DNA from 4 places in the Streptomyces sp. NPDC103540 genome. Region 4 is predicted to be linked to each of the others. Evidence: riboswitches for the same ligand, from Rfam matches in the RefSeq annotation. Region 4 holds a riboswitch; each other region holds the start of a gene.
What was found. Region 4 has a riboswitch for cobalamin ahead of ACZ6ZI_RS05645 (CoA-acylating methylmalonate-semialdehyde dehydrogenase). Riboswitches for the same ligand answer to the same signal wherever they lie in the genome.

Region 1 (7,316 bases), on a different contig from region 4:
GTCGATCCACGCCTTCGGTGCGGAGCCGTCCATCACCCAGACGGTGATCTCCTTGGCCGCGCCACCCGACGCGTCGGCCTTCGCCTTGTCGTCGCCGCCGTTGCCGCACGCCGCGACACCGACCATCATTCCCACGACACCGACCGCCGCAATGAGCTTGCGCTTCACGCCACCCTCCTCAGGGATGCTGCCTGCAACTTCCCTCGCCCGCCGCGGTGACGTACCAAGTACTGCCCGTGGGGCCGGGATCTGATCCATATTGGTGTAGACCAGTACCCGGAGCTTGGCCTAGACCTTTAGGGGTGTCAAGGGTCTAATGAGCGGGTGCTCGGTCCGTTATCGGACCGACACCTGGGGGAGGGAGGAGGCCTGTCCGCCCACCCGTGTCACCATGTGACCGCACATATCGGAGGAGCCGGTGACGGCAGCGAAACTGGAGTCGGGAAGGCGGGCGGCGATGTCCACCGAAGGGGCGACCACGGAGCCGGAAGGCGGGGCAGCCACTCGCACGGCGCGTGTGCCCAAGTACTACCGACTCAAGCGGCACTTGCTCGACATGACCGAAACGCTCCCCCCCGGCACCCCCGTGCCGCCGGAGCGTACCCTCGCGGCCGAGTTCGACACCTCCCGGACCACCGTCCGACAGGCGCTCCAGGAGCTCGTCGTCGAGGGCCGGCTGGAGCGCATCCAGGGCAAGGGCACCTTCGTGGCCAAGCCCAAGGTCTCCCAGCCCCTCCAACTCTCCTCCTACACGGAGGACATGCGCGCCCAGGGCCTGGAGCCCACCTCCCAGCTCCTCGACATCGGCTACGTGACCGCCGACGACACCCTCGCCGGACTCCTCAAGATCGCCACCGGCGGGCGGGTCCTGCGCATCGAGCGGCTGCGCCTGGCCAGCGGCGAACCGATGGCCATCGAGACCACCCACCTGTCCGCCAAGCGCTTCCCCGCGCTGCGCCGCTCCCTGGTCAAGTACACGTCCCTCTACACCGCCCTCGCCGAGGTGTACGACGTCCGGCTCGCCGAGGCCGAGGAGACCATCGAGACCTCGCTCGCCACCCCGCGCGAGGCGGGACTGCTGGGCACGGACGTCGGCCTGCCGATGCTGATGCTCTCGCGCCACTCGCTCGACGCCGACGGCGAACCGGTCGAATGGGTGCGTTCGGTGTATCGCGGCGACCGTTACAAGTTCGTGGCCCGTCTTCAGAGGCCCACTCCGTAGCGGGCGGTTGACTCTCCTTCGACCCCCGGTGGACGCTCGTACCGCTATACGGACGGGGACTTACATCCACCGGTCAAGTCCCCGTAGATTCCCTGCGCTTACGCAGATGATCAACGAGGGGACGAGGATCATGCCGGAAACGGAAGCAACAGGGACGGATCGGGCGCCGACATCGGCTGCGGGGCGACTCACCCCGCAGTCGATCGCCATATGGGTGCTCGTCGCGCTCGTCGGGGCCATCGGCTGGGGCGTGCTGGCGCTCTCACGGGGCGAGGAGATCTCGGCCGCCTGGCTCTTGGCCGCCGCGCTGGGCTCGTACGCCATCGGCTACCGCTTCTACTCCCGCTTCATCTCCCACCGCGTCCTGAAGGTGGACAAGACGCGGGCCACCCCCGCCGAACGCCTTGACAACGGTGTCGACTTCCACCCGACCGACCGGCGCGTGCTCTTCGGCCACCACTTCGCCGCCGTCGCCGGCGCGGGCCCCCTGGTCGGGCCCGTCCTCGCCGCGCAGATGGGCTACCTGCCGGGCACCATCTGGATCGTCGCGGGCGTGATCTTCGCCGGCGCCGTCCAGGACATGGTGACGCTGTTCTTCTCCACCCGGCGCGACGGGCGCTCCCTCGGCCAGATGGCCCGGGACGAGATCGGCCCCGTCGGCGGGGCCGCCGCCCTGGTCGCCGTGTTCGCCATCATGATCATCCTGCTGGCGGTGCTCGCGCTCGTCATCGTCAACGCCCTGGCCCACTCGCCCTGGGGCGTCTTCTCCATCGGCATGACGATCCCGATCGCCCTCTTCATGGGCGTGTACCTGCGCGTCCTGCGACCGGGCCGGGTCACCGAGGTCTCCGTCATCGGCGTGGCGCTGCTGCTCCTCGCGATCGTCGCGGGCGGCTGGGTCGCCGAGTCCTCCTGGGCGGACACCTTCACCCTGGAGAAGGAGACGCTGGTCATCTGGATGATCGTGTACGGGTTCTTCGCGTCGGTGCTGCCGGTGTGGCTGCTGCTCGCGCCCCGCGACTACCTGTCCACCTTCATGAAGGTCGGCACCATCGCCCTCATGGCGCTCGGCGTGGTCCTGGCCATGCCCACGCTGAAGATGCCCTCGGTCACCGACTTCGCCGCGCGCGGCGACGGCCCGGTCTTCGCCGGGTCGATGTTCCCGTTCGTCTTCATCACCATCGCCTGCGGCGCCCTGTCGGGCTTCCACTCGCTGGTCTCCTCCGGCACCACGCCGAAGATGATCCAGAAGGAGACCCAGGTCCGGGTCATCGGCTACGGCGCCATGCTCACCGAGTCCTTCGTCGCCGTCATGGCGGTGATAGCCGCGAGCATCATCGAGCCCGGCCTGTTCTTCGCGGTGAACTCCCCCGGCGGCGTCATCGGCGCCACCGTGCAGAGCGCCTCGACGGCGGTGACCAACTTCGGCTTCGCCATCTCGCCGGAGGCCCTCGCGCAGGCGGCGAAGGACGTCGAGGAGGCGAGCCTGCTCTCCCGCACCGGCGGCGCGCCGACCTTCGCACTCGGAATGTCGGAGATCTTCTCCGCCGTCATCGGCGGAGCGGGCATGAAGGCGTTCTGGTACCACTTCGCCATCATGTTCGAGGCCCTCTTCATCCTGACCACGGTCGACGCGGGCACCCGTGTCGGACGGTTCATGCTCCAGGACACCCTCGGCAACGTGCACAAGTCCTTCAAGGACGTCAGCTGGAAGCCCGGCGTCTGGCTGGCCAGCGCGATCGTCGTCGGCGGCTGGGGCTACTTCCTGTGGGTCGGCGTGAAGGACCCGCTGGGCGGCATCAACCAGCTGTTCCCGCTCTTCGGGATCGCGAACCAGCTGCTCGCGGCCGTGGCCCTGGCCGTCTGCACCACCCTGCTGATCAAGTCCGGCCGGCTCAAGTGGGCCTGGGTCACGGGCGTCCCGCTGGCCTGGGACGTGGCCGTCACCCTCACCGCCAGCTACCAGAAGATCTTCTCGGACGACGTGAAGGTCGGCTTCTTCGCCCAGCGCGACAAGTACCAGGGCGGCATCGACGCCGGGAAGGTCCTGCCGCCCGCCAAGAACATGGACGAGATGCACACCGTGGTCACCAACGCCACGGTCGACGGCGTCCTGTCCGTGCTCTTCGCCGTGCTGATCGTCATCGTGCTGCTGGACGCCGCCCGGACCTGCTTCAAGGCCATCGCCGACCCGGCCTCCGTACGCCTGTCCGAGGTGCCGTGGACCGAGTCGAAGATCGTCGCCCCGGCCGGGCTGATCGCCACCGCCGAGGAGAAGGCCGAACTCGCCGCCGCAGGCCTCGACGGGGGCGGCGGCCGGGTCAAGGAACCGGTCGCGTGAGCGGGGTGCGCGGGGCGCTGGCGAAGGCCCGGTTCTTCGTACGGGAGTTCTCGGGCGAGGCGGCGTACGACCGCTACGTCGCCCACGCCCGCGCGCACGACCCCGAGGCCGAGGTCATGACCCGTCGGGCCTTCGAACGGGCCCGCACCGACGCCCGCGAGGCGGACCCCCGCGAGGGCTTCCGCTGCTGCTGAGCGGCCGTCCGCACGCCGCGTGCGGACGGTACGCGCACGGCCCCGAGGGGCCGCCACAGGGCCCCGCCGCCCCCACCCGGGGCGGCGGGGCCCCGCCGCGCGAACGCCGCGCCGCACGACCCTCCGCGCCGCCTCCGGGGTCGTTTCCCGGGCCGCTCCCCGCCATCCCGGCCCCCCACGACCGGCCGCCCCTGACGCACACTCGACGGCATGGACATCGTGATCAGAACGGCCGAACCCGCCGACTACGCGGAGCTCGGCGACATCACCGCCCGGGCCTACCTCGACGACGGCCTCCTGGACGGCAACACCGACGACTCCTACGAGCGGGCGCTGCGCGACGTCGCCGGCCGGGCGGCCGACGCCGAGGTGCTCGTGGCCACCCTGGACGGCGTCCTGCTCGGCGGGGTGACCTTCGCCCCGCCCGGCAGCCGCATGGCCGACATCGCCGGGCCCGACGAGGCCGAGTTCCGGATGCTGACCGTGGCCCGCGCCGGACGCGGCCGGGGCGCCGGCGAGGCCCTCGTGCGGGCCTGCGTCGGGCGCGCCCGCGCCCTCGACGGCGTCACCCGACTGGTGCTCTCCACCCAGGCCCAGAGCCCCGCCGCGCACCGGATCTACGAGCGGCTGGGCTTCGTACGGACCCCCGAACGGGACTGGGCCCCGGTCCCCACCGTGCCCCTGCTCACCTACGCCCTGGAGCTGTACGCCCCCGAGCAGTAGCCGCGCCGACACAACATGTGGGGGCTACAGCATCGGGGCGCCCCCACATGTATGCTCATGGCTGCTGTCGCCGCAGGGGAATCCGGTGCGAATCCGGAACTGTCCCGCAACGGTATGACGTATGCCATTTCGGTGTACTCGCGAGTCCGAGGACCTGCCGACAGCGCGCCCGGCTCGACCGATCCGGGTGCCGACCACGTCCGGGCCTCGCGGTTGGGCCGGTGGACGCCATGCGGTGTGTCGCGATCCGTCGCGCCCGCGTGCGCCCGCTCGCGCCCCGCCCCGCCGATGACCGGGCCGAGCGAGGGAGAGCTCCCCCCGTGACCATCGCGCCTGCCGCACCGCGCGCCGAGTCCGACCAGCCCGCAGCCGCAACCGAGGGCGGGGGCCCCGGTGCCGCGCTGCTGCGCACCCTCACCGAGCTGACGGCCGACCTTCCCGACACCGACCCGGGCCGGGTCGCCGCCGCCGCCCTGCGCGGGCGCAGCTCCGTCGCGGACGAGGCCGAGCTGCGGGGGCTCGCCACGGAGGCCGCGGCCGGCCTCATCTCGGAGGACCCGGCGTACTCCCGCCTCGCCGCCCGCCTGTTGACGCTGGCCGTGGCCGACGAGGCCGCGAGCCAGGGCTCCGTCTCCTTCGCCGAATCCGTCGCCGTCGGCCACCGCGAGGGCCTGATCGCCGACCGCACCGCCGAGTTCGTCGCCGCGCACGCGGCCCGGCTGAACTCCCTCGTCGAGCACGCCCTCGCCGAGGGCGCGGACGACCGCTTCGGCTTCTTCGGCCTGCGCACCCTGCACAGCCGCTACCTGCTGCGCCACCCCATCACCCGCCAGGTGATCGAGACCCCGCAGTTCTTCATGCTGCGCGTGGCCTGTGGTCTCGCCGAGAACGACACGGTCCAGGCCGTCGAGGAAGTGGCCTCGCTCTACCGGCTGATGAGCCGCCTCGACTACCTGCCGTCCTCCCCCACGCTGTTCAACTCCGGCACCCGCCACCCGCAGATGTCCTCCTGCTACCTGCTGGACTCCCCGCTGGACGAGCTGGACTCGATCTACGACCGCTACCACCAGGTCGCCCGCCTCTCCAAGCACGCCGGCGGCATCGGTCTGTCGTACTCGCGCATCCGGGCCCGCGGCTCCCTGATCCGCGGCACGAACGGCCACTCGAACGGCATCGTCCCGTTCCTGAAGACCCTCGACGCCTCCGTCGCGGCCGTGAACCAGGGCGGTCGCCGCAAGGGCGCGGCCGCCGTCTACCTGGAGACCTGGCACGCGGACATCGAGGAGTTCCTGGAGCTCCGCGACAACACGGGTGAGGACCAGCGCCGCACCCACAACCTGAACCTCGCCCACTGGGTGCCGGACGAGTTCATGCGCCGCGTGAACGCCGACGCCGACTGGTCGCTGTTCTCCCCCTCCGACGTCCCCGAGCTGGTCGACCTGTGGGGCGACGAGTTCGACGCCGCCTACCGCAAGGCCGAGGCGGACGGGCTGGCCCGCAAGACCATGCCCGCCCGCGACCTGTACGGGCGGATGATGCGCACCCTCGCGCAGACCGGTCAGGGCTGGATGACCTTCAAGGACGCCTCGAACCGCACGGCGAACCAGACCGCCGAGCCGGGCACCGTCGTCCACTCCTCGAACCTCTGCACCGAGATCATCGAGGTCACCAACGACGGCGAGACCGCCGTCTGCAACCTCGGTTCGGTCAACCTCGGCGCCTTCGTGCTCACCGAGACCGGTGAGATCGACTGGGAGCGGCTGGACGAGACCGTCCGCACGGCCGTCACCTTCCTCGACCGCGTCGTGGACATCAACTTCTACCCGACCGAGCAGGCCGGCCGCTCCAACTCGCGCTGGCGTCCGGTGGGCCTGGGCGCGATGGGTCTCCAGGACGTCTTCTTCAAGCTGAAGATGCCCTTCGACTCCCCCGAGGCGAAGGCCCTGTCGACCCGGCTGGCCGAGCGCATCATGCTCGCCGCCTACGAGGCCTCCTGCGACCTCGCCGAGCGCAGCGGCCCGCTCCCGGCCTGGGAGCAGACCCGCACCGCCCGCGGCGTCCTGCACCCGGACCACTACGACGTCGAGCTGAACTGGCCCGAGCGCTGGGACGCCCTGCGCGCCCGCGTGGCGAAGAGCGGCATGCGCAACTCGCTGCTGCTGGCCATCGCCCCGACGGCGACGATCGCCTCGATCGCGGGCGTGTACGAGTGCATCGAGCCGCAGGTCTCCAACCTGTTCAAGCGCGAGACCCTCAGCGGTGAGTTCCTCCAGGTCAACGGCTACCTGGTGGAGGAGCTGAAGAAGCTCGGCGTGTGGGACGCCCAGACCCGCGAGGCGCTGCGCGACTCGTCCGGCTCCGTCCAGGGCTTCGGCTGGATCCCGGCCGAGGTCCGCGAGCTGTACCGCACGGCGTGGGAGATCCCGCAGCGCGGTCTGATCGACATGGCGGCCGCCCGTACGCCGTTCCTGGACCAGGCGCAGTCGCTGAACCTGTTCCTGGAGACGCCCACCATCGGCAAGCTCAGCTCGATGTACGCGTACGCCTGGAAGCAGGGTCTGAAGACCACGTACTACCTGCGGTCGCGCCCGGCGACGAAGATCGCCCGCGCCGCCTCCGGCAGCGCCGTCCCGGCCGCCGCCACCCCCCTCCCGCAGGCCGTCGACGCCGACGCGCTTGCCTGCTCCCTTGAGAACCCCGAGTCCTGCGAGGCCTGCCAGTAATGAGCTCCACGGAAAAGAAGAACCTGCTCGACCCGGGCTTCGAACTGACCCTGCGTCCCATGCGCTACCCGGACTTCTACGAGCGCTACCGGGACGCGATCAAGAACACCTGG
Region 2 (7,316 bases), on a different contig from region 4:
CGCTGCCGTCGGGCAGCACCTCGTACTGCTTCTTCTGCCCGCGCACGGGCACCTCGCTGGGCAGGGCCCGGATCAGCCCCGCCTCCTCCAGCCGTCCCAGCTCCCGGTAGATCTGCTGGTGCGTCGCCGACCAGAAGTACCCGATCGACCGGTCGAACCGCCGGGTCAGCTCCAACCCCGACGAGGGCTTCTCGAGCAGGGCGGTGAGGATGGCGTGCGGGAGCGACATGCCGCCATCCTAGGTTCCGCCCCCGGCCGGCCCCCACGGTCACCGCCAGGCGGCCAGGGCCTCCGGTACGCGCGGGCCCGGGGCGTCGGCGGCCAGCAGGCCCCGCGCGCGCAGCAGCGCCGTCACCGCCGGCGCCCAGGCCTGGCGCAGGCCCGCCGAGGCGAGCAGCTCCGGGTCCGACAGGAGCCCCGGCGCCGGGCCGACGCGGATGCCGTCCGGGGTGAGCACGGCGGCGTCGTCCGCCCACCGGACCGCGAGGTCCACGTCGTGCGTGGCCATGACGACGGTGGTGCCGGCCCCGCGCAGCCCCGCGAGGACGTCCAGGAGGCGCTCCTGCCCGTCCGGGTCCAGGCCGGCCGTCGGCTCGTCGAGGATCAGCACCCGCGGGGCCATCGCCACCGCGCCCGCGATGGCCGCCCGCTTGCGCTGCCCGTACGACAGCAGGTGCGTCGGACGGTCGCGCAGCGCTGTGATGTCCAGGGCGGCGAGCGCCGCGTCCACCCGCGAGCGGACCTCCGGGACGGACAGGCCGAGGTTCATCGGACCGAACGAGACGTCCTGTTCGACGGAGGCGGCGAACAGCTGGTCGTCCGGGTCTTGGACCACCAACTGCACCGCGCCGCGCAGCCGGGTCAGTCCGGCCCGGTCGTACGTCACCGCGGTCCCGTCCAGCCGCAGCGCGCCCGAGCCCGGGCGCAGCCCGCCGCTGAGGAGCCGCATCAGCGTGGTCTTGCCGCTGCCGTTGCGGCCGAGCAGGACGAGGGCGCGGCCCTCGGCGATGGCGAAGTCCACGTCGGACAGGACGGCGGGGCCGTCGTCGTACGCGTAGCCCGCGCCGGCCAGTTCCACCAACGGGCTCACAGGTACAGCTCCTTCAGTACGAGGGTCCCCGCGACCAGGGCGGTCAGCAGGGCGGCGGTGGCCGCGAGGAACCGCCGGGACAGCCGCGCCTCGGGGACGAGCACCCGCAGCGCGCCGTCGTAGCCGCGCCCGGCCAGCCCCTCCTGGAGCCGGGCGGCGCGGTCGAAGGCCCGTACGAACGAGGTGGCGGCGAGCCCGGCCAGCGAACGCCACACCGCGGCCCGGCCGGTGTGCCCCAGCCGCGCGGCCTGGGCCCGGCGCACCCGGTCCATCGAGTCGAGCAGCAGGAAACCGATCCGGTACATGACCAGGGCCACGTCCACCACCGGTGCGGGCACCCCCGCCCGCACCAGTCGCGGCAGCACGTCCGACACCGGGGTGGTGAAGGCGAACAGCAGCACCCCCAGCGAGGCCGCCGACGTGCGCAGCAGCAGCTCGCCCGCGTGCCGGGGCCCGTCGGGCGCCAGGGCGAGGAACCCGTCCGGGCCGCCCACCGACACCAACAGCGGTAGGGCCCCGGTCACGCAGAAGCCCAACGGGACCCGGAAGGCCCGCCACAGCTGCCGCCGGCCCACCCCGGCCGGGCCGAGCAGCACGGCCAGGGTGGCGGCGCCCACCAGCGGTCCGCCCGGCCAGGGGGGCAGGGCGACGGCGGTGACCGTCAGCCCGAGCCCCAACAGGGCCTTCTCCAACGGGTGGCGGCCCCGCCAGCGACTGCTGTGGGCCGCCACGTCGATCGGCAGCACCGGCTACGACTCCCGGGCGGCCGCACCGGCCCCGGAGGCCGTCCCGGCCTCGGCCCGCGCCTCGGCCCGTGCCTGCTCCGCTCCCTGGCGACGCCCCTTGCGGACCCCGAAGTAGTAGGCGAGGACGCCCGCGCCGAGCGCCGCCTGGAGGGCGAACAGCGCCGACTCGACCTCCCCCGACGGGGGTTCGTAGAGCGGCGAGAACCACGGCTCGTAGTCCGGCTTCAGCTCGGTGATGGCGGCCTCGGCCTGCGCGTCGGCGCCGGCGAACGGCTCCTCCTTGTGGTCGCCCATGCCGAAGGCGAGCGGGATCACGGCCAGCGCCGCGACCAGGAGCAGCAGCAGCGTGTTGATCTTCGCGTTGCGGGTCATCGGGCCGTCGCCTCCAGGTCGGTCTGTCCGGCGGTCCGGCCGGTGAGCTTGGCGACGCCGAGCCGGACCAGGTCCGACTTGCTGGACTGCATCAGCAGGCGCATCACGAGCACGGTCAGCAGCCCCTCGCTGACGGCCAGCGGGATCTGGGTGAGCGCGAAGATGCCGGCGAACTTCTCCAGCGAGCCCACGAAGCCGCTCGCCGGGTCCGGGAAGGCCAGCGCGAGCTGGACGGAGGTCACGCAGTAGGTGACCAGGTCCGCGAAGAAGGCGCCGAAGAAGACGCCGACCATGAGCGGGGCCCCGTACTTGCGCAGGAGCCGGTAGACGCCGTAGCCCGCCCAGGGGCCGGCGACGGCCATGGAGAAGACGTTGGCGCCCAGGGTGGTGAGGCCGCCGTGGGCCAGCAGCAGCGCCTGGAAGAGCAGGGTGATCGTACCGAGCACCGCCATGATCGGCGGTCGGAAGAGGATGGCCCCGAGCCCCGTTCCCGTCGGGTGGGAGCAGCTGCCCGTCACCGAGGGGATCTTCAGGGCGGACAGGACGAACGTGAACGCTCCGGAGGCCCCGAGCAACAGCGTGCTCTCCGGGTTGGCCTTCACCTCGCGGGTGAGGGCGCGCACGCCGTGGACGACGAACGGGGCGGACGCGGCGCCCCAGGCGACCGCGTGCAAGGGGGGCAGGAACCCCTCGGCTATATGCATGGGTAGAGAGACCTCTCCAGCACCTCGTGGATGGACGACGCGCCTCGGCCGGTCTCCTGGCTGACGGGTACTGATGCCCTGGCTCCGCCTTCCCGGGGCCGCGCGGTTCCCCGCGTGGACCCAGTGGCTTCCCGCAGGAGTGGAGCCGGACTTCCCGATCACAGTGGCGAGGGCCGCTCCGGTTTCCCACCGGCTTCCCGAACACCAAGGCCCGACGACCCTAGTCGGCCGCGCGTACCGTAACAAGCCGGACCGGACGGTAGCCCCGGCCGCGCTCCCGCGGTGCGCGCGGGCGGGATCCCGACGCACGGCGACCGGCGCCCCCCCCGGGGGGACGCCGGTCGCCGTGTCGTCGTACGGTGCGCCGCGGTGTCAGCAGGTGTTCGGGTGCGCGATGTCCACCACGACCCGCTCCGGCGAGTGCAGCACGGTGGTGCCGTAGGCCGGCTTGGTGTCGAAGGCGGCCCCGAGGGTGACGTACCCCTCGAAGTCGCCGGTCAGGGCGAGGCCCTTGAGCTTGCTGAGGTAGATCTTCTGGAGCCGGGGACCCTGGTAGACGTTCTGTCCGGCGTCGTTGTGCGCGGCGGCCGGGTGCAGGCGGATCTCCAGGAAGTACTTCCCCGCCAGCGGGACGGGCTTGCCGGACCCGTCGTACACGAGCTGCGAGACGGGGCTGACGGTGACCTCGGGGACGTAGCCCTGGAGGTCGACCACGATCCGGTCGAACGTGCAGTGACCGCCCCAACGGGCGTTGACGACGAGCGGGGTCTGGGTGGAGGCGGCGGCCGCGGATGCCGGTGCGGCCAGACCGATGCCGACGGTGAGCAGTGCGCCCGTGGCCAGGGCCACGATCTTGCGACGGCGCGAGCGGGGCAGGTGGCGCATGGCGTCCCCCGATTCCTCTTGAGACGGGGATGGCTGTCACCCGGGTAGACGCGGCGGCGCCCCGCGCGGTTGCGGCTCCGGCGGGCCGGGCGCAGGGCGGATCGAGTGGACGGCGGACGGCGGACCGGGCGGACGGCGGACCGGCTGTGCGGCGGGCCGGGCGGCGTACGGCCGGTCCGCGGTCAGTGCGCCAGCAGCGCGCTCAGCTGCGCGTCCAGGTCGTAGTGCCGCCGCTCCTGGCCGCGCGGCACCAGTTCCGTCATGCGCCGGCACAGGGCCCGTACGTCCTTGGCCCGGGCCGACACCACACAGCTGCGGCCGCCGTTGCCGAAGGCCAGGAACACCCGTGGCTCGGTCCCCGCGCGGACGGGCCAGACCTGTATGTCGCCCTCGCCGGTGGCGACGGTCTCCCCCTCGATCAGCAGGTCGCGGGAGAAGACCCAGCGGGCGAGGTGCGTACCGCCGCCCCGGAAGTCGAGGGCCAGCTCGTAGGGCCGGTCCGTGCGGTAGACGAAGGCGCCCTGGAGCGGGACGGTCGGCGGGGCGACCTCCAGCCGGAGGGGCAGGACACGGTGTTCGGTGGTGGCCATGGGCGGCTGCCTTCCTTCGCGCGGGATGGTGCACGGACCCCCCTTCGGCACGCTAGCCCACCCCCACGACCCGGGGCGGGGCCGAAGGTCCCGAGCCGGGCGGGCCGCTGGACCCCACTTGCCCCGCGCGGGGCCCCGTACGCGCGAGGGCCCGTCCTCCGCGCGGAGGACGGGCCCGAAGGGCGCGGCGGGCGGCCGCGCGCCCGCTACGGCAGCGGGTTGTAGACCAGCGAGTCGTGGTCGTTGGACTGGCCGATCGCGGTGAAGCCGGAGCCGTTGGCCTGGGCACCGTTGTTCTGGTTCGACGCCCCGAAGCCGGACGCGACCTGCTGGGCGGTGGAGGAGTTGCCGAGGTTGCTGCCCCCGACTCCGCTGCCGAGGATGCCGGCGAGGGCCGCGTTCGAGGCGGTGCCCGCGGCGCCGGCCCCGTTGTCCGCCTGCGCCACGCCCGACAGGAGCACGGCGGCGAGGGGGAGCGATGCGACAGCCGCCATCACACGGATGCTGCGGATGCTTGCCATGGTGAAGTCCTCCAGTACGCAAAAACCAAGGGGGTCAGGGCGGTTGGCCGGCCGCCCCGGATGAGCCCGACGTCGTGGGACCAGCCTTGCGTACGTGATCATCGAGAAACCAGCCCAGACCGGGTTCTTCCCTCGCAAGCGTGATCAACCCGATCCAAACCTGAAATCGGTGGTCGATTCATCTTTCTTCGAGTCGTCCCTCGTCGGGTCGTCCGTCGTGGAGGGGCCCGGTCGGGGCCGTGCCGTGCCGGGCGACCTCCCGGCCGCCCGGCCCGCCGTCAGCACTCGATGACGTTGACCGCGAGACCGCCGCGGGCGGTCTCCTTGTACTTGATCTTCATGTCGGCGCCGGTCTCCTTCATGGTCTTGATGACCTTGTCGAGGGAGACCTTGTGGCTGCCGTCGCCGCGCATCGCCATCTTCGCGGCGGTGACGGCCTTGACCGCCGCCATGCCGTTGCGCTCGATGCAGGGGATCTGCACCAGGCCGCCGACGGGGTCGCAGGTCAGGCCGAGGTTGTGCTCCATGCCGATCTCGGCCGCGTTCTCGACCTGCTCCGGGGTGCCGCCCAGCACCTCGGCGAGGGCGCCCGCCGCCATGGAGCAGGCGGAGCCCACCTCGCCCTGGCAGCCGACCTCGGCGCCGGAGATGGAGGCGTTCTCCTTGAACAGCATGCCGATCGCGCCCGCGGCGAGGAGGAAGCGGACCACGCCGTCCTCGTCGGCGCCCGGCACGAAGTTCGTGTAGTAGTGCAGGACGGCCGGCAGCACGCCCGCCGCGCCGTTGGTCGGGGCGGTCACCACGCGCCCGCCCGCGGCGTTCTCCTCGTTGACGGCCATCGCGTAGATGGTGGTCCACTCGCTGCGGTGCATCATCGGGTCGCCCTCGGTGCGCAGCTGGCGGGCCGTGGACGCGGCGCGGCGCTTGACGCGCAGGCCGCCCGGGAGGATGCCCTCGCGGGACATGCCGCGCGAGACGCAGGACTGCATGACCCGCCAGATCTCCAGGAGGCCCTCGCGGATCTCCTCCTCCGTGCGCCAGGCCTTCTCGTTCTCCAGCATCAGGGAGGAGATCGACAGGCCGGTCTCGTTGGCGAGGCGCAGCATCTCGTCGCCCGAGCGGAAGGGGTACTTCAGCACCGTGTCGTCTAGCTTGATCCGGTCCTCGCCGACCGCGTCCTCGTCGACGACGAAGCCGCCGCCGACCGAGTAGTAGGTCTTCTCCAGCAGCGGGGCGCCGGAGGCGTCGTAGGCGAAGAGGGTCATGCCGTTCGCGTGGTACGGCAGCGAGCGGCGGCGGTGCAGGATCAGCTGGTTCGGCTCGTCGAAGGCGATCTCGTGGACATCGCCTATCTCGGTGCCCAGCAGGCGCAGGCGCCCGCTCTTGCGGATCCGCTCCACCTCGTCGTCGGCCGTCTCCACGTCGACCGTGCGAGGGGAGTGGCCCTCCAGGCCGAGCAGGACCGCCTTGGGGGTGCCGTGGCCGTGGCCGGTCGCGCCGAGGGAGCCGAAGAGCTCCGCGCGCACGGACGCGGTCTGGGCGAGGACGCCGTCCTTCTTCAGCCGCGTCACGAACATGCGTGCGGCGCGCATCGGGCCGACCGTGTGGGAGGAGGAGGGGCCGATGCCGATGGAGAAGAGGTCGAAGACGGAGATGGCCACTGGCGGACTCCCTTGTCTGCTCGTGGGTGGTGAGGGGCAGGGGTGGTGGTGCTGGCGGTGCGGGCGGTGCTGGTGGTGCGGGCGGTGGATCTGCGGATTTTGTCCGGCAGACGAGCGTATCGCGTGGAAGTGAACGGTTCGGCTGCCGGACGTGGCGGTCAGGCGTGGGTCAGCTCGCGCTCCGGTGCTCCGGCGGGCCGCGCCGGGCCCTCGACCCCGTCCAGGACCGGGTCGGGGCCGGGCAGACCGGCCCGGTGGGCCCGGACGCCGGCCTCGACGGCCCAGAAGTACGTGACGAGCGCCATGCCCGCGACGAGGAGGATGTCGAGGCCGCCGGGGATGGTGCCCCGGCCGCCGAAGTCGGTGGAGCCGAGGTAGGACAGCAGCGACAGGGCGCCCAGGAAGAAGACGATCCACCACGCGGGGGCGAACTGGCGGGCCAGGTTCCGCTCGCCCTTGCGGGAGAGCACCAGCGCGGCGATCGGGGCGGCCAGCAGGGTCAGGGCGGTGACGATGCCGGTGTTCGGCCACTTCGACCAGTACAGGGCGCAGGCGGCGAAGACGAAGGTCAGCGGGCACAGGACGCGTGCGGCGGGAAGTCGGAACGGGCGGGGCAGGTCGGGCTTGGTGCGGCGGAAGACGCCCACCGCGATCGGGCCGATCAGGTACGAGATCACCATCGCGGCCGAGATGATCGGGGCCAGGGTCTTCCAGCTGTGGCCCACGGTCACCAGGAGCAGGACCGAG
Region 3 (7,316 bases), on a different contig from region 4:
CACGACGTGTCCGACTGCCTTCCGATCGCCCGTCGGGCCTGCTCGGCGCGCTGGTTCCAGCGCGCCGAGCAGGCCCTTCGTCGACTGCCGGCGAGCGGTCAGGCGCCCCACCGCAGGGCGATGGTGTCGCCCACGTTGATGACCTTGTCGCGGGCGGCGCCGGCGAAGGAGGAGCCGTCCACGCTCACCTTCCACGTGTTGGAGCCGCTGTTGGTCTTGCCGTTGATCGCCGTGACGGCCCCGGTGCCGGACGACGGCGTGACGCCGGTGACGCAACCGGACGGAGCGGCGGAGGTGACCGCCGCGTTGAGGACGTCACCGAGGGTGGTGGTCGCAGCGGTCGGGGTGAAGGACACCGAGCAGACCTTGAGGCCGCCCGCGCCGTCGTCGATCGTCACCGCCAGCTTCGTCGCCGTCCCCGCGGTGAAGGTGGATTGGGCGACCCACTGCGGGGCTCCGGGGGTGACCGGGACGGGCGGGGCGGTGGTGAAGCCGCCGCCCGCGACCGCGCGCAGCGCGTCGATGGAGGCGTACGCGGTCGGGGTGGTGTCGGACGGCTTGTACTTGAAGCCGCCGGCGGGGTTGTACTGGTTGGCGATGAGGAAGTCGATCGGGGTCTTGCCGCTGCCGGTGAGGAAGTCGCCGGTCTGCGGGTTGAAGCCGCAGGCGTTCAACCCGGCCACGCCCCAGCCGTTGGAGCTGGTGTTGACCCCGTAGAGGGAGTTGAAGGCGCCGCTGCCGGAGACGAGGGTGCTCTTGAGGAAGTTCTTCGCCTGGACGACGTCGGTGTCGGTGTTGGGGACGCCGGAGGCGCACAGGGCGGCCATGGCGGCGCCGGTCATGTCGACGTCGCTCGCCGAGTTCAGGACGGTGGGATTGCCCTCGGCCTTGTTGAAGGTCCACCCGCCGTCCACGTGCTGGTTGGCCCGGATGCGGGTGACCATGGAGTCCGTCAGCGCCTGCGGCACCCGCTTCGCGCCGCCCTGGGTCTTGGCGCCACCCAGCGCGAGGGCGGCGAAGACCGTGCCGTTGAAGTTCCCGGACGGGCCGAAGTAACCGGCCTCGGCGGTCTGCCAGTAGGAGTAGATGTTGGCTATCAGGTTGCGGGAGGCCGAGACGCGGGCCGGATCGATGCCGGCAGCGTACGCGTTGAGGGCGCCGCGCTCGTAGTCGGTGACCACCGGGGAGGCCTGCGGCCAGCCCGCCGTCGACAGCAGGTTGCGGTAGACGGTGCGGGCGTTCTTGGTGGTGTCGCCGCCCGGGTAGACGTCGGCGACGGCCGTGCCGGTGGCCGCGAAGGCCGTGAACGCCCACTCGTTGGACAGTCCCGCGCCCGCGTACGAACCGTCGGCGGCCTGGAGGGACTTGAGGTATGCCACACCGTTCGTCTTGGACGTGGCGATCTGGGCGGGCGAGGAGGTGGCGAAGGCGGGCAGCGCGGTGAGGACGAGCGCGCCCAGCGCGGCGGGCACCGCCAGGGTGAGACGGCGGGAGGAGGTGCGGGTACGGGTACGGGACATGGCCTGCTCCTGGAATGGGGGACGCCGACCAGGCCGTGGCTCGGGCGGGCGGGCGGCCCGGAGCTCGGCGGCGGCCGTCCGATCGCGTGGTACGGCTTGTGATGTGCCTCGCCGCATGGGCATTCGGGCTCGGGACGGCCCCCTGCCGTCCCACACCGCTGCGCGTCAGCCCCGGATTCGCGCCGGGTTCCCCCATGTGGCAGCCCAGGACGCTACCCGAGTGATCAAGGGTCCGCCAGCCGCCGTACCCGGCACGGGCAGGAGCGGCCGACGGTGTGTCACATGAGACGCAGACCACCTTGACGCTGTCTTTATCCGCGTGTTCCACTCCGACTGATAAGCACTCAGCTCCAGGGGAAGCCGGTCGAAATCCGGCGCTGACCCGCAACCGTAGGCCCGGCACCGTCCGGGCGAGTCGGAATGCCTGGAGCCAGGTTTTTGCAGCGAGAGACGCCGTCGCGGACTACGGCGTGGTTCGAACGGCTTCCCTTCCCCGTGTACCCCACGGGCCGCGGAGGCCCTTTTCGCCACGCACTGGTCCGCCCGGCCGACACGAGGGGCCGTGGTGGGGACCGCACAGCAATCAGAGCGACACCTGGGGAGCACGGGGCTGTTGTCGCTCATGTCAGCGGCGCTGCTGACCTTGGCCGCCGCGAGCGCCGCCTTCGTGGGCGGCACGGGGCCCGCCACGGCCGACCCGATCGAGCGGTGCACCGCCACCACCGGCGCGATCGTCGCCGTGGACTTCGCCCCGTTCGGCGGCAGGGTGGAGAAGGGCTGCGACACCACTCCCACCACCGGCTACGAGCTGCTCCAGACGGCCGGCTTCAGCATGACGGGCACCGTGCACGACGGTCCCGCCTTCCTCTGCCGCATCGGCAAGGGCACGGGTACGCAGTACCCCACGCCGGAAAGGGAAGCCTGCGTCCTGACCCCGCAGGCCACCGCCTACTGGTCGTACTGGACGGCCTCGCCGGGGCAGCGCAAGTGGTCCTACAGCCAGCTGGGAGCCATGGCCCGCAAGCCCAAGCCCGGCGACGTCGAGGCCTGGGTCTACGGCGGCACCGACGTCGGCGGCGGCACGAAGGGGCAGCCGTCCTTCACCCCCGACGACGTACGCGGCTACACCACCCCCGACCCGACCGTCCCGACGGCCCCGCCCAAGGTGCCCGCCGGCCGGATCGACGTCCCCGCCGCCACGCGCTGGGTCACCGGGACGCTCAAGGAAGGCGACCGCGTCGTCGACGAGGGCTCCACCACCCCGAACCACCTCCTCACCACCGAGGCCGTCTTCGCCCTCGTGGCGGCGGACCGCAAGAGCCCCGTGGCCAGGAAGATCGCCGATTTCCTCGACACGCCCGCGCAGACCGACGCGTACGCCTACCCGGCCGGCAAGGACGCGATCCCGGACGCCACCGCGGCGGCCCGGCTCGCGCTGGTCGCGGAGGCCACCGGCAAGGATCCTCGCGCGTTCGGCGGGCACGACCTGCTCGGCGACCTCGTGAAGTACGCCTGCCCCCGCGACATCGGGGACGGCGAGAGGGTCGAAGGCTGCTTCACCAAGGGCGACTTCCGTACCACCGGTCAGGCCGACGCCCAGGCCATGGCCGTCATCGCCCTGGTCAACGCCGGTGTGACGCCGCCGGCCGGCTCGGTGGCCCGACTGGCGGCCCTCCAGTGCGAGGACGGCGGGTTCACCAGCATCCTCATCCGGCCCGGAAGCCCGGGATGCGAGAGCGAGGCCGGCGCCACCGGTCTGCTCACCCTGGCCCTGGAGCGGGGCGGCGGCCACGAGGCGGTGCTCCAGAAGGCCCGCAACTACCTGAAGCGGTCGCAGCTGCCCACCGGCGCCTGGCCCGCCGTCTACTACGAGACGACCGGCAACCCGACCGCCACCGCCTGGGCCGCCCAGGCGCTGCGCGCCCTCGGGGACGAGAGGTTCGCGGACGCCGGCGTCTCCTGGCTGGCCAAGCGGCAGTTGGCGACGGGCGGATTCGGGTTCGGCGAGGACGACACCGAGCCCAGGCTGTACCCCACCGCGACCGCCGCCCTCGCGGGCGCCGGCAGCGATCTCGCCGCCGTGACCGCCAAGCCGGCCACACCGCCGACCACTCCGCCGGCGGGCGAGGGGCCCGACGCGAGGAAGGGCGTCGCCTACCTGACCGCCCCTTCCCAACTGGTCCAGGGCCGCTTCTACGAGAGCGAGCCCGGCACCGGCTTCGCCGACTACGGGATGACCATCGACGGCGCCTACTCCCTCGCCGCCACCGGCGGGGACAACGCCGCCCTGCGCCGCATCGTCGACTTCATGGACAAGGGCGGCAAGGACGGCAGGAAGCGCGGCATCCACGACTGGACCCTCATCGGCACGAAGTACGCGAGCGGCGGCTCCATCGGCAAGACGGCCATTCTCGCCCAGGCCGTCGGCCGCGACCCCCGCGACTTCGGCGGCCAGGACCTGATCGCCGCCCTCGCCAAGATCACCTGCGCGGAGAAGACCTCGACCGTCCAGGAATGCGCGGCGAAGGGCAACTACCACTACGCCACCTCCGTCTTCAAGCAGTCCCTCGGTGTCATGGCCCAGCTCCGCGCCGGTGAGAACGCCGCCGCCGCCGAACCGATCGCCTACCTCAAGAGCCTCCAGACGCCCTCCGGCGCCTGGGTCAGCCTGATCGGCGAACCCAGCGGCCCCGAGGTGGACTCCACCGCCATGGCCGCCATGACCGTCGACCTGCTCCCCGACGCCGCGTCCCAGGCCGCCGTGGACCAGGCGCTCGCCTGGATCGCGGCCCAGCAGAAGGAGGACGGCGGCTTCCCCGGCGCGTCCGGCAACTCCGTCAACTCCGCCGCCCTCGCCGTCCAGGGGCTCTCCCTGGACGCGCCCAGGTACGCCGCGCAGATCGCCAAGGCCCGCACGTTCCTGGCGAGCCAGCAGAACGCCGACGGCGGCTTCAACGTCGTCAAGGGGGGCCAGCCCGGCTCCGATCTGCGTGCCTCCGCCCAGGCCGTCGGCGGGGCCACTGGCATCTCCTTCGGCGTACTGACCGGCGATCTGAGCGGCACCACCCCCGAGCCGATCCCCACTCCGTCCGGGGGGACTTCGGGCGGCGGCTCCGCGAACACCTCGGGCGGCACCTCCGGCGGCAACGGCTCACCCGTCATCGTCACCCCGGGCGAGAACGGCGGCGGCACGGGCTCGGCGGGCGGCACCGGATCGGCGGGCGGCACCGGGTCCGCGGGCGGAACGGGCTCCGCGGGCGGCACCGGGTCCGCGGGCGGTCCCCTCGCCTCCACCGGAGCCCGGGTCGGCGTACTCGCCGGCACGGCCCTGCTGCTGACCCTCGGCGGCTGGGGCCTCACCCGCGCCGCGAAGCGCCGCCGCCCGACCCCCGGGGGGCGGGCATGAGGAGTCACCGCGTCGTACGGGCCCTGGGTCGGACGGCCGCCGCGCTGGGGCTGACGGTCGCGGCCCTCGCCGCCACCTCCGCCCCGGCGGGCGCCGCGCCGCAGCCGATGGGGCAGTGCACCACCTCCTCCGGGGTGGTCCTCGCCGTGGACTTCAGCCGCTGGGGCGGACCCGTCTACCGGTCCTGCGGCACGACGCCCACCACGGGGTACGAGCTGCTCAACCAGGGCGGCTGGGCCACGACCGGCACCGGCCACGACGGCCCCGCCTTCATCTGCCGCATCGGCTACAGCGGCCACCAGGGCGGCAGGCAGTTCCCGACGCCGCAGCAGGACGACTGCGTGCTGACCCCGCCGGCCTCCGCCTACTGGTCGTACTGGCACGCCGACCCCGGCCAGAACACCTGGCAGTACAGCCAGCTCGGCGCCATGCTCTACAAGCCCAAGCCGGGCAGCGTCGACCTGTGGATCTTCGGCGGCACCGACATCGAGGGAACCGAGGGCAAGCCCGCCGTCACCCCCGACCAACTGCGCGCCCACAACGCCCGCCCCACCGGCGGCCCCGCCCCCCAGGACACCCGCACCGCCAAACCCTTGCCGCCGGACGTCAACACGGGGCCCAAGCCGGAGAACCCGCCCCCGGCCCGTCCGGCGACGACTCCGCCGCCCCTCCCCACACCTCCGGTGAGCATCCCGCCCCCGGCGAGCCCCTCTCCCCCGGTGAGCCCCTCGGCACCGGCGAGCCCCTCCCAGAGCGGCACCGGGTCCCCTTCGGCACCACCGCCGTCCGGCACTCCCGCGGCGGCGGCTGCGGCCCCCGGCCCCCAGGTCGTGGAGGCCGCTCCCGCCGCGGACGCCGAGCACGACGCGGGCTCGTACCTGCCCGCCGTCGCCACCGGGGCGCTGGTGCTCCTGATCGGCGCCGCCGCCGTGTACGCGGCCAAGCGCCGCCGTCGTACGGAGTAGCCGGCGTGTCCCGCACCACCACGGCCGCGGCCACCCCGCCCGTGTCCGGCCCCGCGCCGGACACGGGCGGCCGCCGTCTGCCCCGCACCCTGCATCCCGTCGCCTGGTGGATCTGGGCCCTCGCGCTCGCCACCGCCGTCAGCCGCACCAACAACCCGCTGCTGCTCTTCCTCGTCCTCGCGGTCCTCGGGTACGTCATCACCATGCGCCGTACCGAGGCCCCCTGGGCCCGCGGCTTCAAGTACTACCTGTACCTGGCCCTCACGGTCGTCGCGATCCGCGTGACCTTCCGGGCGGTCTTCGCCACCGGCATCACCCCCCGCGACCACTTCCTCTTCTCCCTGCCCCGCATCCCCACCCCGGACTGGTACGCGGGCATCCAGCTCGGCGGCCCCGTCTCCCTGGAGGCGCTGCTGTCCGCCGCGACCGACGGGCTGCGCCTGGCCTGCATGCTGTGCTGCATCGGCGCCGCCAACACCCTCGCCAACCCCAAGCGCGCCCTGCGGGTGCTCCCGGGGGCCCTGTACGAGCTGGGGGTGGCCGTCACCGTCTCCATCAGCGTGGCGCCCCAACTGGTGGCGAGCGTCCAGCGGGTGCACCGTGCCCGCAGGCTGCGTGCCGGGCGCGCCAAGGGGCTGCGCGCCCTGCGCGGCATCATCGTGCCCGTCCTCGAAGACGCCCTGGAGCGATCCCTGCGCCTCGCGTCCGCCATGGACTCCCGCGGCTACGGCCGCGCCGGAACCGCCACCCGGCGCTCCCGCCGGGCCACCGGCGCCCTCATGCTGCTCGGCATGTGCGGCCTGTGCGCCGGGGCGTACGGGCTCCTCGACGCGACCGCGCCGAAGCTGCTCGGCCTGCCCGCCCTGGGCATCGGCGCCGCCCTCTGCGTGGCGGGCCTGCGGATCGGGGGGCGCCGCGTCACCCGGACCACGTACCGGCCGGATCCCTGGCGGGCCGCCGAGTGGGCTGTCGCCGGATGCGGAGTGCTGTCCGCCGTCCTGCTCTTCGGCAATGCGGGCTTCGACGCCGCCGAGCTCAACCCGTCGATCTACCCGCTCAGTTGGCCGACCCTGCCGCTCGTCCCGGCGGCCGCGATCCTCCTCGCCGGCGCGGCCGGCTTCCTGGCACCACCCCCGACGGCCCCCGCCCGGCCGACCGTCCCCGCACAGCGCACCGAGGTAGCCAAGTGATCACCTTCGACCAGGTCACCGTCCACTACGAGGACACGGTGGAGCCGGTCCTGCGCGACGTCGACCTCACCGTCGAGGAAGGCGAACTCTGCCTGGTCGTCGGCCACACCGGCGTCGGCAAGTCGACCCTCCTCGGCGCCGTCAACGGGCTCGTCCCCCACTTCACCGGAGGCACCCTGTACGGCCGCGTCCTCGTCGACGGCCGCGACACCGCCCACCATCCGCCGCGCGAGCT
Region 4 (7,316 bases):
CGACGACCCCGCCGGAGACGGGCGCGTCCAGCGCCCGGTGCCCGGCGCGGACGGCCGCCTCGTGGGCGGCGCGGGCGTCGGCCACGTCGATGGTGGAGCAGTCCACGAACAGGGTGTCGGGCTTCGCCGCGGCGAGCAGTCCGCCGTCCCCGTAGAGGGAGAGGACGTGTCGGCCGGCCGGCAGCATCGTGATCACCACGTCCGCCTCGGCGACGGCGGCGACGGCGGAGTCCGCCGGCTCCACCCCGGCGGCGACCGCCGTGCTCAGGGCGGCGGGCACGAGGTCGAAGCCGATCACGCGCCGGCCGGAGGCGGCGAGGTTGGCGGCCATCGGGCCGCCCATGTGGCCGAGGCCGATGAAGGCGATGACGGTGGTCACCAGGGCACCTCCTGGGGGGAGTCGGTGGTGGCGAGGCGCAGCTCGCGCTCCGCGTCGAGCGGGTCGAACCAGCGGGCGACGTCCTCGTCGCCGACCGAGGCGAGGTCGGCGGGCGACCAGCGGGGGGCGCGGTCCTTGTCGATGACCTGCGCGCGGATGCCCTCGACCAGGTCGGGCGAGCGCAGGGCCGCGAGGGAGACCCGGTACTCCTGTTCCAGGACCCGCTCCAGCGGGCCGAGCAGGCGGGCCCGGCGCAGGGCGGCGAGGGTGACCTTGAGCGCCGTCGGGGACTTGGCGGCGAGGGTCGAGGCCGCCTCCTCGGCCGCCGGCAGGCCGCTGTCGCGGAGCCGGTCCACGATCTCCTCGACCGTGTCGGCCGCGTAGCAGTGGTCGATCCACGCGCGCCGCTCGGCGAGTTCCCCGGGCGGGGGCTCCGCGACGTGCGGGGCGAGGGCCTCGCGCACCGAGGAGTGCGCGAGCGCCGCGGTCAGGGGGGCGAGCCGGTCGGACGGTACGAAGTGGTCGGCGAGGCCGCACAGCAGCGCGTCGGCGGCGCCGACGGGGGCGCCGGTCAGTGCCAGGTGGGTGCCGAGCTCGCCGGGCGCCAGTGCCAGGAGGTAGGTGCCGCCGACGTCGGGGACGAAACCGATGCCGGTCTCGGGCATGGCGACGCGGGAGCGTTCGGTGACGATCCGGACGCTGCCGTGGGCGGAGACGCCGACGCCGCCGCCCATCACGATGCCGTCCATGAGGGCGACGTAGGGCTTGGGGTAGCGGGCGATGAGGGCGTTGAGCCGGTACTCGTCGCGCCAGAAGTCGGCCGAGGCGGTGCCGCCCGTACGGGCGTCCTCGTGGATCGCGCGGATGTCGCCGCCCGCGCACAGGCCGCGCTCCCCCGCTCCGGAGACCACCACGGTCCGTACGGCGGGGTCGTGCTCCCACGCGTCGAGGGCCTCGGCGATGCGCAGCACCATGGTGTGGTCGAGGGCGTTGAGGGCCTTGGGGCGGTTGAGGACGACATGGGCCGCGTGGCCCTCGACGCGCAGCAGGACGCGCTCTTCCCCGGGCGGGGCGGAGGGGAGGGTCATCGCAGGCTCCCCGTGAGGCCGCGGGCGACGATCACGCGCATGATCTCGTTGGTTCCTTCCAGGATCCGGTGCACCCGCAGGTCGCGGACGATCTTCTCGATGCCGTACTCGCTGAGGTAGCCGTAGCCGCCGTGGAGCTGGAGGGCCTCGTCGGCCACGGTGAAGCCGGTGTCCGTGGCGAACCGCTTGGCCATGGCGCACAGCTGCGCGGCCTGCGGGTCGCCCCGGTCCAGGGCCTCGGCGGCGGTGCGGACCAGCGCGCGGGCGGCGGTCAGTTCGGTGGCCATGTCGGCCAGCCGGAACTGGAGGGCCTGCGCGTCGAGCAGGCGCGCCCCGAAGGCTTCGCGGTCGGCGAGGTGGGCGAGGCTGCGGTCGAGGGCGCTCTGGGCGCCGCCGAGCGAGCAGGCCGCGATGCCCAGCCGGCCGCCGTTGAGGGCGGTCATGGCCATGCGGAAGCCCTCGCCCTCGGCGCCGAGGCGCCGGTCGGAGGGGATCCGGACGCCGTCGAGGACCACCTGTCGGGTGGGCTGCGCGTTCCAGCCCATCTTCTGTTCGTTCGCCCCGAAGGACAGGCCCGCGTCGCCCCGTTCGACGACGAAGGCGGAGATGCCGCGCGGGCCCTCGCCGCCGGTGCGCGCCAGGACCACGTAGACGTCGGAGGAACCGGCGCCGGAGATGAACTGCTTGACGCCGGTCAGGACCCAGTGGTCGCCGTCGCGCTCGGCGCGGGTGCGCAGGGCGCTCGCGTCGGAGCCCGCGCCGGGCTCGGTCAGGCAGTAGCTGCCGAGGGTCCGCGCGGCGCAGAGGTCGGGCAGCCAGCGGGCGCGCTGCTCCGGGTCGCCGTAGTGGTCGATCATCCAGGCGACCATGTTGTGGATGGACAGGTAGCCGGCGATGGAGGGGCAGCCGGTGGCCAGCACTTCGAGGATGACGACGCCGTCGGCGCGCGAGAGTCCGGAGCCGCCGGACTCCTCGCCGACGTAGATCCCGGCGAGTCCGAGGTCGGCCGCCCGGCGCAGGACGTCGACGGGGAAGTGCTTGTCGCGGTCCCAGGCGAGGGCGTGCGGGGCGAGCTGTTCCTGGGCGAAGTCGAGGGTGACCTCGGCCAGGGCGAGCTGGTCCTTGCTGAGCAGGTTCGTGGACACGGCGTCAGCCCATCGTCGGGATGGTGAAGCTCGCGCCCTCCTTGACCCCGGAGGGCCAGCGCGAGGTGACGGTCTTGGTGCGGGTGTAGAAGCGGATCGAGTCCGGCCCGTGCTGGTTCAGGTCCCCGAATCCGGAGCGCTTCCAGCCGCCGAAGGTGTGGTAGGCGACGGGTACCGGGATGGGCACGTTGACGCCGACCATGCCGGTGTTGACGCGGCGGGTGAAGTCGCGGGCGGTGTCGCCGTCGCGGGTGAAGATGGCGACGCCGTTGCCGTACGGGTGCTCGCTGGGCAGGCGCAGCGCCTCCTCGTAGTCGGCGGCCCGTACGACGCACAGCACGGGGCCGAAGATCTCCTCGCGGTGGATCCGCATCCGCGGGGTGACCCGGTCGAAGAGGGTGGCGCCGGCGAAGAAGCCGTTCTCGTGACCCGGCAGGGTGAAGCCGCGTCCGTCCACGACGAGTTCGGCGCCCTCTGTGGCGCCGATGCCGACGTAGCGTTCGACGCGTTCGAGGGCCTCCCGGCTGACGAGGGGCCCGAAGTCCGCGTCCGGGTCGTCGGAGGTGCCGATGCGCAGGGCGGCGATGCGTTCCTTCAGCTTGGCGACCAGCGCGTCGGCGGTCTCCTCGCCGACGGGGACGGCGACGGAGATGGCCATGCAGCGTTCGCCGGCGGAGCCGTAGCCGGCGCCGATGAGGGCGTCGGCGGCCTGGTCGAGGTCGGCGTCCGGCATCACGATCATGTGGTTCTTGGCGCCGCCGAAGCACTGGGCGCGCTTGCCGTGGGCGGCGGCGGTGGCGTAGATGTGCGCGGCGATCGGGGTGGATCCGACGAAGCCGAGCGCCTGGACGCGGGGGTCCTCCAGGAGGGTGTCGACCGCCTCCTTGCCGCCGTTGACGACGTTGAGCACGCCGGGCGGCAGGCCGGCCTCCAGGAAGAGTTCGGCGAGGCGCAGCGGTACGGAGGGGTCGCGCTCGGAGGGCTTGAGGATGAAGGCGTTGCCGCAGGCCAGGGCGGGTGCGGCCTGCCACAGCGGGATCATCGCGGGGAAGTTGAAGGGGGTGATGCCCGCGACCACGCCGAGGGGGGCGCGCAGCGAGTGCACGTCGATGCCGCTGCCGGCGTTGTCGGTGAACTCGCCCTTGAGCAGGTGCGGGATGCCGGCGGCGAACTCGACCACCTCCAGGCCGCGTTGCAGGTCGCCGTGGGCGTCGGCGACGGTCTTGCCGTGCTCGGAGGACAGCAGTCGGGCCAGCGCGTCGCGTTCGGGCTCGACGAGCTGGAGGAAGCGCAGCATGACGCGGGCGCGCCGCTGCGGGTTCCACCGGGCCCATTCGGCCTGCGCCTCCTCGGCGTTGGCGATGGCCGCCTCGGTGTCGGCGCGTCCGGCCAGGGGGACCCTGGCCTGGACGGCCCCGGTGTTGGGGTCGTGGACGTCGGCGAAGAGCCCGGACGTGCCGGTGGTGTGCTTTCCGCCGATGAAGTGGGTGAGTTCACGGACCATCGAAGCCTGCTCTCGTCAGGTGAGGATCCGAGGAGGGCGCGGCGCGGGCGCGGCGGTGCACCGATCGGGGTGCGCGCCGCGGTTCCGACCGCGGGACAGGCGGGGGCGCACGGGCCCCCGTCGAGTCACGAACGCGGGGACAGGGCCTCGCCGTTCGGGTACTCCGCCGGATCGCCCGGGCCGTGGTCACGTACCGGTGCCATGCGTGTCTGCTCCATCCTCGTGGACAACACGGAACACCCCGCGGCCGGTATCCTGACTCCCGGATCGTCACGTGCTCTCCGGCCTTCCCGACGGATGGGTTCCGTCAGTGGCCTGAACCGCTGAAAAGCACGCTCCCCGGTCACAGTGGCGGGACCGCGCCGGATTCACACCGGCTTCCCTGCACCGCGGGCTTGTCAGGAACATATAGTTGGACGTCCTAGTAAGTCCACCCCCTCCCGCTCCGCACGAGCGCTCCTCCACCCGGACGGACCGTGTTCCGGCCTGCGGGCGGGGCTCAGCGCGGGCGGTCCGCCACCCGGTACGGGATGAAGGTGCTGGTGTTCTCGTCGACGGCCAGGGGGCGTCCGAGCGGGGGCACGGCGCGCTGGGGGCAGTCGAGGCGCTCGCAGAGCCGGCAGCCCATGCCGATCGGGGTGTCGGCGGAGGTGTTGTCCAGGTCGAGGCCGTCGGAGTAGACGAGCCGGGCGGCGTGGCGGATCTCGCAGCCGAGCCCGATGGCGAAGGTCTTGCCGGGTTCGCCCCAGCCGCCGCGGTGGCGGGTGACGGCGCGGGCGGTCCACAGGTGGCGCTGCCCGTCGGGCATGGCGGCGACCTGGACGTGGATGCGGCCCGGCGCGGCGAAGGCCTCGTAGACGTTCCAGAGCGGGCAGGTGCCTCCCGCGCGGGAGAAGTGGAATCCGGTCGCGGACTGCCGCTTGGACATGTTCCCGGCCCGGTCGACGCGGACGAAGGAGAAGGGGACCCCCCGCAACCCGGTGCGTTGCAGGGTGCTCAGGCGGTGACAGACGGTCTCGTATCCGATGCCGAAGTGGTCGGTGAGCCGCTCGATGTCGTAGCGGAACTCCTCGGCGGCGGTGTGGAAGGCGCGGTACGGGAGGATCAGCGCGGCCGCGAAGTAGTTGGCGATGCCGATCCGGGCCAGGCCGTGCGCGGTGGAGCCGGCCGGGAAGTCCTGCGAGGCGAGCCGGTCCAGTTCGTCCCCGTACTCCAGCAGGGCCAGCTGCGTGGCCATCCGGAAGGCCTGCTGTCCCGGCCGCAGGCGGGCGGAGAGGTGCAGCACGCGCGCGGACCGCGCGTAGTGGTGCAGCCGCCCGGCGTCGAAGCCGGAACCGGAACCGGAACCCGATCCGGAACCGGTGCGGGAGCCGGAACCCGGGCCCGAGCCCCCGCCCGAGCCCGAGTCCGGCGCCGGGTCGGCGCCGACGGTGACGCGTACGCCGTGCCGGTCCGCGAGTCGGGCGGTGAGGACCCGGACGACCTCGCCGGGGCGGATCCCGACGGCGCGGGCTAGCTCCTCGGCGGCCAGGTCGGTGTCGTGGAGGTAGTTCTGTCGCCGGTAGAAGAACTCGCGGATCTCCTCGTGCGGGGAGAGCGGCCCCCCGGCGTCCCCGTCGCGGCCGTCCGTGACGCCGGCGAGGCCCTCGGCCAGTCGTTGTCCGCGGCGGCCGAGGTCCAGCAGCACCTGGGCGACCGCGGGCATCCGGCCGGCGAGTTCGGCCAGGTCGGACGCGGAGACGCGGGCCGCGGCGACCTCCCCGGCGAGCGCCTCGCGCAGGTCGGCGACCAGCCGGCCGGTGTCGCGTTCGGAGAAGAAGCCGGGGTCGACGCCGAAGGCCTCGGTCAGCCGCAGCAGCACGGGCACGGTCAGGGGCCGGGAGTCGTGCTCCATCTGGTTCAGGTAGGAGGGCGAGATCGCGAGGACCCGGGCCAGATCGGCCTGGCTCATGCGCCGCTCCTCGCGCAGCCGCCTCAGCCGCGCACCCGCGTAGGTCTTCTTGTTCACCGTGCCCCCTGTCCGTCGGCGTCACCCTACGCCGCGATCCGCGCGGGTGGGCCTTGGCAGACTTGGCAAAACAGCCCGGGAAGATTCGCAGAACTTGGCAGACGTCCCTGCTTGATGGCACTCGGTGTCATTGGGAGAGTCGTCCTGCGGCCCGCCGGAACCGGCGGTCAGAACGGAAGCAACGGGCGCGATTCACGCCCTGATATCGACGATCCCGGCAGCTTCCGCCTGATGGTTCGGCACCATTGCTCAGCTCGTTCCTCGCGGGGACGGCGGGCCGCGATCCCAGTTCACGGCACAGAGTGCCAATGCTTCGCATCCTTGACGTGCGGGCGCGGCGCGATCGACTCATGGAGACGGTGACGGTCATGGCAGACACGAACACGACGGCGGCGGCCGAGGGGCTGCGGCGGCGGTGGGCCGACGACCCGCGATGGGCGGGCATCGAGCGGACGTACACCGCCGAGGACGTGGTCCGGCTCTCCGGCAGCGTCCGCGAGGAGCACACCCTGGCCCGGCGCGGCGCCGAACGCCTGTGGCGCCAACTCCACGAGTTGGACTACGTCCACGCCCTCGGCGCCCTCACCGGCGGCCAGGCCGTGCAGCAGGTCCGCGCGGGCCTCCAGGCGATCTACCTCTCCGGCTGGCAGGTGGCGGCCGACGCCAACCAGGCCGGGCACACCTACCCCGACCAGAGCCTCTACCCGGTCAACTCCGTTCCCCAGGTGGTCCGCCGGATCAACAACGCCCTGCTGCGCGCCGACCAGATCGCCACCGCCGAGGGCGGCAGCGACACCGTCGACTGGCTCGCGCCGATCGTCGCCGACGCCGAGGCCGGCTTCGGCGGCCCGCTCAACGCCTTCGAGCTGACCAAGGCCATGATCGCCGCGGGCGCCGCCGGCATCCACTACGAGGACCAGCTCGCCTCCGAGAAGAAGTGCGGCCACCTCGGCGGCAAGGTCCTGGTCCCGACCTCGCAGCACGTCCGCACCCTGAACGCGGCCCGCCTCGCCGCCGACATCGCCGACACCCCGACCCTGATCATCGCCCGTACGGACGCCCTCGCCGCGAACCTGCTGACCAGCGACGTCGACGAGCGCGACGCCCGGTTCACCACCGGCGAGCGCACGGCCGAGGGCTTCTACCGCGTGGAGAACGGCATGGCCCCCGTCATCGCCCGCGGCCTCGCCTA

Region 1: it holds a riboswitch for cobalamin, as region 4 does, so the genes downstream of both, ACZ6ZI_RS15565 (ribonucleoside-diphosphate reductase subunit alpha) here and ACZ6ZI_RS05645 (CoA-acylating methylmalonate-semialdehyde dehydrogenase) in region 4, are expected to answer to the same signal.
Region 2: it holds a riboswitch for cobalamin, as region 4 does, so the genes downstream of both, ACZ6ZI_RS14505 (energy-coupling factor ABC transporter permease) here and ACZ6ZI_RS05645 (CoA-acylating methylmalonate-semialdehyde dehydrogenase) in region 4, are expected to answer to the same signal.
Region 3: it holds a riboswitch for cobalamin, as region 4 does, so the genes downstream of both, ACZ6ZI_RS22495 (prenyltransferase/squalene oxidase repeat-containing protein) here and ACZ6ZI_RS05645 (CoA-acylating methylmalonate-semialdehyde dehydrogenase) in region 4, are expected to answer to the same signal.

What each region holds. Positions count from the first base shown of each region.
Region 1 covers NZ_JBVJMA010000005.1:484,016-491,331, forward strand. Annotated here, with positions in the region: gene ACZ6ZI_RS15540 (extracellular solute-binding protein) at 1-168, opposite strand, end outside; gene ACZ6ZI_RS15545 (GntR family transcriptional regulator) at 458-1,222, shown strand; gene ACZ6ZI_RS15550 (carbon starvation CstA family protein) at 1,353-3,563, shown strand; gene ACZ6ZI_RS15555 (YbdD/YjiX family protein) at 3,560-3,757, shown strand; gene ACZ6ZI_RS15560 (GNAT family N-acetyltransferase) at 3,968-4,480, shown strand; cobalamin riboswitch at 4,522-4,656, shown strand; gene ACZ6ZI_RS15565 (ribonucleoside-diphosphate reductase subunit alpha) at 4,801-7,203, shown strand; gene ACZ6ZI_RS15570 (ribonucleotide-diphosphate reductase subunit beta) at 7,203-7,316, shown strand, end outside.
Region 2 covers NZ_JBVJMA010000005.1:247,541-254,856, reverse strand. Annotated here, with positions in the region: gene ACZ6ZI_RS14525 (PadR family transcriptional regulator) at 1-229, opposite strand, end outside; gene ACZ6ZI_RS14520 (energy-coupling factor ABC transporter ATP-binding protein) at 269-1,090, opposite strand; gene cbiQ (cobalt ECF transporter T component CbiQ) at 1,087-1,836, opposite strand; gene ACZ6ZI_RS14510 (energy-coupling factor ABC transporter substrate-binding protein) at 1,840-2,208, opposite strand; gene ACZ6ZI_RS14505 (energy-coupling factor ABC transporter permease) at 2,205-2,912, opposite strand; cobalamin riboswitch at 2,942-3,136, opposite strand; gene ACZ6ZI_RS14500 (AMIN-like domain-containing (lipo)protein) at 3,285-3,797, opposite strand; gene ACZ6ZI_RS14495 (SsgA family sporulation/cell division regulator) at 3,980-4,387, opposite strand; gene ACZ6ZI_RS14490 (hypothetical protein) at 4,594-4,908, opposite strand; gene ACZ6ZI_RS14485 (L-serine ammonia-lyase) at 5,187-6,569, opposite strand; gene ACZ6ZI_RS14480 (APC family permease) at 6,728-7,316, opposite strand, start outside.
Region 3 covers NZ_JBVJMA010000009.1:98,865-106,180, forward strand. Annotated here, with positions in the region: gene ACZ6ZI_RS22495 (prenyltransferase/squalene oxidase repeat-containing protein) at 99-1,520, opposite strand; cobalamin riboswitch at 1,621-1,749, opposite strand; gene ACZ6ZI_RS22500 (prenyltransferase/squalene oxidase repeat-containing protein) at 2,143-4,926, shown strand; gene ACZ6ZI_RS22505 (hypothetical protein) at 4,923-5,891, shown strand; gene ACZ6ZI_RS22510 (energy-coupling factor transporter transmembrane component T) at 5,897-7,081, shown strand; gene ACZ6ZI_RS22515 (ABC transporter ATP-binding protein) at 7,078-7,316, shown strand, end outside.
Region 4 covers NZ_JBVJMA010000002.1:221,800-229,115, forward strand. Annotated here, with positions in the region: gene mmsB (3-hydroxyisobutyrate dehydrogenase) at 1-379, opposite strand, end outside; gene ACZ6ZI_RS05635 (enoyl-CoA hydratase/isomerase family protein) at 376-1,467, opposite strand; gene ACZ6ZI_RS05640 (acyl-CoA dehydrogenase family protein) at 1,464-2,612, opposite strand; gene ACZ6ZI_RS05645 (CoA-acylating methylmalonate-semialdehyde dehydrogenase) at 2,617-4,116, opposite strand; cobalamin riboswitch at 4,345-4,523, opposite strand; gene ACZ6ZI_RS05650 (short-chain fatty acyl-CoA regulator family protein) at 4,616-6,067, opposite strand; gene aceA (isocitrate lyase) at 6,493-7,316, shown strand, end outside.